2 linked regions of the Microscilla marina ATCC 23134 genome follow. The protein of the gene in region 1 interacts with the protein of each later gene in a pairwise test. Links are inferred from orthologs where the notes say so. Each region holds a gene or a part of one and is shown in the gene's direction. Other genes may lie near its edges.

Evidence for each region. Proteins that work in one complex are often made in the same cells at the same time.
Region 2: the proteins of M23134_RS13570 (region 1) and mtgA interact in binary tests that used the Escherichia coli proteins (3 or more experiments, as listed by UniProt). The link is inferred for Microscilla marina ATCC 23134 from one-to-one orthologs.

The regions. Positions count from the first base shown.
Region 1 is NZ_AAWS01000013.1:22,015-25,033, reverse strand. The notes cover bases 72-3,012. They hold M23134_RS13570 (penicillin-binding protein), read left to right. Parts: upstream 72-447; coding sequence 448-2,577; downstream 2,578-3,012. Other genes in these bases: M23134_RS13565 (hypothetical protein), read left to right, coding at 2,601-3,012; M23134_RS13575 (FtsL-like putative cell division protein), read left to right, coding at 72-435. Outside these bases: more of M23134_RS13575, read left to right, coding at 34-71; more of M23134_RS13565, read left to right, coding at 3,013-3,019. UniProt on the Escherichia coli protein: Essential cell division protein that catalyzes cross-linking of the peptidoglycan cell wall at the division septum. Required for localization of FtsN.
Region 2 is NZ_AAWS01000033.1:18,007-20,877, forward strand. The notes cover bases 32-2,824. They hold mtgA (monofunctional biosynthetic peptidoglycan transglycosylase), read left to right. Parts: upstream 32-975; coding sequence 976-1,674; downstream 1,675-2,824. Other genes in these bases: mltG (endolytic transglycosylase MltG), read left to right, coding at 32-919; M23134_RS24755 (HipA family kinase), read left to right, coding at 1,690-2,481; M23134_RS24760 (DUF3037 domain-containing protein), read left to right, coding at 2,478-2,824. In the rest of the region: more of mltG, read left to right, coding at 1-31; more of M23134_RS24760, read left to right, coding at 2,825-2,871. UniProt on the Escherichia coli protein: Peptidoglycan polymerase that catalyzes glycan chain elongation from lipid-linked precursors. May play a role in peptidoglycan assembly during cell division in collaboration with other cell division proteins.

The DNA.
Region 1 (3,019 bases):
TAGTTTGCCAATGACTATTAACCTGACAAAACAATGGCAGAAAATACGCCCAAAAAACCTATAAAAGAAAAAAAAGGACGCAAACGAAGTAACATTAGTTTGCTCAATACCATCAACCGAATCGACAGTTTGGTAGAAAACGGTATTCCAACCAACTATATTCCCCACCTGGTATTTTTGGCAGTATTGGGTATATTTTACATCGGCAACTCTCACTATGCCGAAAGCATGATCCGCCAAACCAACAAACTGGAGTCTCAGGTAGAAAACCTACGCTCTAACTATACTTCGCGTAAGGTAGAGTTTATGTATTCGAGCAAGCAATCAGAAATTATAAAAGCAGTAGAAGAAAAGCAACTTAGGCTAAAAGAAAGCAATAAAAACTTGTATAAAATAAAGCTTAAGAAAAATCAAGAAGAAAACACCGAAAAGTAAAAAAGCAAAAAAGTGAGTATAAAACGTGACATATTGATACGGGTACAACTGTCGTTTTTGGCGGTTATTGTTGTATCTACCGCTATCATTGCCAAGGTGGTGTACATTCAGTTTGTAGAAGAAGATAAATGGCAAAAAATTGCTAAAGAAAACGCCCTGGACTACAAAGTAACAAAGGCCATCAGAGGAGATATATACGCCGAAAACGATGCCTTGCTTGCTACCTCTGTACCTAGTTTTAAGCTATCGTTTGACCCTATGATAGCGGCTGACTCGGTTTATAAAAATGGCATCGCGGTTTTGTGTGATTCGCTCTCGAAGCATTTCAAAGACAAAACCTCAGAAGAATATTACCGAAAAATAAACGATGCCCGACTTGCCAAACGACGTTATTTGGTATTGACCAATCGCCCCATTAATTACTACGAACAACAACGCCTTGCCAAGTGGCCTATTTTCAATCAGGGACAACGCAGAGGAGGAGTATTGTTTGAAAAAATATCTAAACGTACTTACCCATTTGGTGACCTGGCCGAACGTTTGATTGGGCGAATTGATGAAAAGGGAAGTGGAATTGTAGGGTTGGAAAAAAGCTTTAATGATACACTTGCCGGAATCAATGGAGAGGCTTTGTATCAAAAAATTGCCGGGGGCGATTGGAAACCTATTCAGACTAACTCTCGAATTCGCCCAATAGATGGCTACGATATTTACTCTTCTATTGATGTAAATATGCAAGAAATGGCCTCCAACGCCTTGGAAAACAGGGTGATTACTACAGACGCAGACTTTGGCTGTGTAGTAATCATGGATGTAAAAACCGGGTATGTAAAAGCCATGGCTAACTTAAGCCGAACCAAAGAAGACAGCACTTTTTCGGAACGTTATAACTATGCCATTGGCGACTATGGAAGCATAGACCCAGGTTCTACTTTTAAACTTGCTTCGGCGCTTGCTTTGTTTCAGCATACCGATGTAAAACTAAACGATACGGTAGAAACAGGTAACCGAAGGTTTCGCTATGCCGACGCAGTAATGACTGATGATGGTCCCGGGGGACGCTTAACTGTACAACAGGCGTTTGAGTACTCGTCAAATATTGGTGTATCTAAATTAATGAACAAGTACTTTAACCAGACCGACCCCCAAAGAAATTTATTGATTGATTATTTTGAAAAATTATGGTTAGCCAAACCACTCAATTTTCAGATTGTAGGGGAGGCACAACCTATCATCAAACGCCCTACTGACCCTACCTGGAGTGGGGTTACTATTCCGTGGTTGTCTATAGGCTACGAGTGTAAGGTGTCGCCTTTACAAATACTTACCCTGTATAATGGCATAGCAAATAATGGCAAATTGATGAAGCCACAAATTGTCAAAGAAATTCGCAAAGCTGATCGTCGCATCAAACAATATGTCCCTATCATTCTCAATGAACAAATGTGCTCGCCAGAGGCTTTACGCAAAGCTCAAACAATATTAAGAGGAGTGGTTCAACGAGGTACTGCCCGCTCTATCAATAGCAGGGCTTACCAAATTGCGGGTAAAACCGGTACTTCGCAAAAAGTAGTAAACCGAGGAGGACGCAAAAGATATGTCAAACAGTATAAGACGTCTTTTGTGGGCTACTTTCCGGCCGACAATCCCAAGTATAGCTGCATTGTAGTGATAGATAACCCTCGCAGAGGCAAACGTTCGGGTGGTGGCATAGCCGCTCCTGTATTTAGAAAAATAGCTGACCAGTTACACGCCAGAGACGTAGAAATGCGCCAGATGAGTTCTTCAGGCAGTTTTACAATGGCAGACGTATCTAACTTTCCCAGAAAACACATTGGTCATAAAAAAGATTTGAACGTGATAGCCAAAGAATTGAATGTAGTTACTGTAGACAGCAGTGGTACTATGGACTGGGTAAGACCTTTTCGTCGTAAGCTGGCTGTACAATGGAAAAAACACCGTTTGTCAAGCAAAGGAGTGCCCAACGTCATAGGAATGACCCTACGCGACGCGCTCTATGTGCTCGAAAACCGTAAAATGAAGGTGTCATTTGCCGGACGAGGCAGGGTAAAGAGCCAATCGGTCATGCCGGGCGCTTCTATTCCTTCTGATGGCAAAATATTACTCATACTTAAAAAATAACCACCACAACAGATTAGCTCACTATGTCGAACAAGAAAAAGCAACAAGTAACACCCAGCAAGAAAAAAGGAGGTGGCTTTACCCGTTTTTTGTTATTTATTGTCTTGGTTGGAGGTATAGGAGGAGGTGTCTATATCTACCTCAACCCACAAACTGACCCTTCAATCAAAGTCGCCATTAGTTTTTACAATCACTTGCAAAGCAAAAACTATGAGCAAGCAGTGGCTATGTTTGACAAAAACATGTTTAAGCAACGCACCAAAGAAGAGTGGATTCAGTGGCTCAAACAACGAAACGAACAATACAACGGAATCAATGGGTACAAGCTCAATCAAGTATCTAAATTGAGTGACAGCCAAAACAATAAGCGACTGGTGTATACCTCGGTTCAGTACGGCGACTCTACCCGTTACGAACAAGTACATTTTTTGCAGGCGGGCGA
Region 2 (2,871 bases), on another replicon or contig:
AAAAGATACCTATTTATATATACCCCAAGGGGCAAATTTTAAAACAGTACTTGACTCGCTCAAGGCCAGAGATTTGGTACAAAACACCGTCTCTTTTGCATTTTTGTCTAAGTTGTTAAAGTATCAGGACAATGTAAAGCCAGGGCGTTATTTGATTAAGCAAAACATGACCAACCTGGAAGCAGTGCGTATGTTACGGGCTGGTTTGCAGAGCCCGGTCAGGCTTACTTTCAATAGTGTGCGCCTAAAGCAAGATCTGGTAGAAAAGGTAAGCAAAGAGTTGCCTTTTCAGGCGGGCGAGTTTGGCAAACTACTGAACGATTCACAAGTGGTCAAGAAATATGGCTTTGACACCACCACAGTTGTATCTATGTTTTTGCCCAATACTTATCAGGTATACTGGAATATATCGCCTAAACAATTGCTCGATCGAATGCACAAAGAGTATAAAAAATTTTGGAATGACCAGCGATTGGCCAAAGCCAAAACTATAGGGCTAAAGCCAAAAGAGGTATCAGTGCTTGCGTCGATAGTACAGGCAGAAACTAACAAAAACGACGAAAAACCCAGAATAGCCGGAGTGTACATCAATCGTTTGCAAAAAGAGATTCCCCTTGAAGCAGACCCTACCCTGGTGTTTGCCATGAAGGACTTTACCATCAAACGAGTCCTGAACCGCCACAAAAAGGTAGAGTCGCCTTATAACACCTATAAATACAAAGGTTTGCCTCCCGGCCCTATCAATGTGCCCTCGATAGCCTCGTTAGATGCCGTATTGAACTATGAACAGCACGATTATTTGTTTTTTTGTGCCAAAGCTGATTTTTCGGGTTACCATGCGTTTGCCAAAACCAACGCACAACACAATCGAAATGCCCGGCTTTACCACCGAGCTTTGAACCTGCGACGGATCAAGTAAAGAGCTTTAGACAAATATTTGATGTCTCTTAACACGACCAAAAATAACTCAACCCAATGAAAATGATCAAAAAAATAACCCATATCCTGTGGAGAAGCTTTTTAGTATTTTTCTTTGGAGTGCTGTTTTTTGTCGTATTCTTTAAGTTTGTACCAGTAGGCTATACTTCTACCATGTTTTATCGAAGTATGCATGCGCTGTTTACAGGCAAAGATGCCACCATTCATTATACCTGGGTAAGTTATGAAAACATAGCCGACCCGGTAAAAGTAGCGGTGGTGGCGTCTGAAGATCAGCGTTTTCCTACCCACCATGGCATAGACTGGACTGCCCTAAAAGTAGCCCGAAAACAGCATCGAGGAGGCAGCACCATTAGCCAACAAGTGGCAAAAAATGTGTTTTTGTGGCAAGGCTTTAAATACGACCGTTATTTGCGCAAAGCCCTTGAGGTACCCATTACTTATTTGATAGAATTGATCTGGGGTAAACAGCGTATTTTGGAGGTGTACCTCAACATTATAGAAGTAGGCCCACGCACCTTTGGGGTACAAAAAGCTGCCCAACGTTATTTTAGAAAAAACGCCAAAAAAATCACTGCTGCCGAGGCTGCCCTTATTGCTGCGGTGTTGCCCAACCCGCGCAAATACCTCATTCTGAACCCCAGTGGTACCGTACGTTTGCGGCAACGCCATACTTTGTATCAAATGCGCTTATTGGGTGGGGCAAGTTATCTGGAAGGCTTGAGAAAGTTTTAATCAAAAAATAGTGATATGTTGCCAGTGTATGAGGCTATAACTGTACATAAAATTATTGAGAAGGGAGGTTCTACAAAACCTTGGTTGGTAGAAGTTTTGGTAAAAGACCAGCCTAAAGCTTATGTGGTAAAAATGTTTACTGAGAAGCATGTAGACCAAGTAGCACCTGTAGCTAATGAGGTATACGCAAATGTACTGGCAAAACAATTTGACCTGCCTTGCCCAAAAGCTGCGTTTATCCATTTTTCTGATAATTTTAAGTTTTGGCTTACAAAAGAACAGCAGGAAGTACTAGACACCAAAGACCAAAGGATAAAGTTTGGAAGTGAGTATATAGAAGGTAATACTCCTTATAATAGAGACTCTGTGTTGCCTATTTATGAGCTTGAAGCAGACGAAATAGCCAATATTTATGCGTTTGATATGTTGATTGCCAACTGGGATAGGCGAATTGCTAAACCCAATATTTTGCTTACAGAAACCAACTTTTATTTAATCGATCACGAACTGGGTTTTCAATATACTGAGGCGCATATTGAACATTTTAGAGCTAAAAAACTGATGAATCGATATGGTGATCATATTTTTTACCCAATGCTAAATCAGGGAAGTATTCAAGAGTACTATTTTACCATATTTGAAGAGTATCTCAGGTATTTGCCAGTAAATATATTGGACAGCTATGCAAATCAGTTACTAAAATATAAGCATCCGATAGGAAACTATCAGTTGATCAAAAGGTTTTTAGGGATAATAAAAGCACAACCCTCTCAATTTATAGATATTTTAAGGAGTACACTATCATGAATACCGTTTTTAAATATGCTGTTTTACGTTATGTCCATTCTCAAGTATTAGAAGAATCGGTGAATATTGGCATATTGGTATTTTTCCCTGAACAGGGGCAAGTTGTTTTTAAATCTTCCGAACAACGGTTGAATGCTTTAATCCACCTTTATCCCAATTTTTCTGCGTCTCATATCCAAGCTTATTTGGACGGTTTAACCAAAAGAGCCCATGTAGTTACAGTAGAGTTTAATTCAGCTACCAAACAAGTAATTGAGGAGAACCTTGAGCGCTTTATTCAAATAGAGTTTTTACCCGAGGATGCCACGGTTTTGCAGTTTTCTAAAATATACACCAGCCTTTTATATTCCGAAGATATTAATCAAGTGGTGGTTAATTTGTTGGGGACTT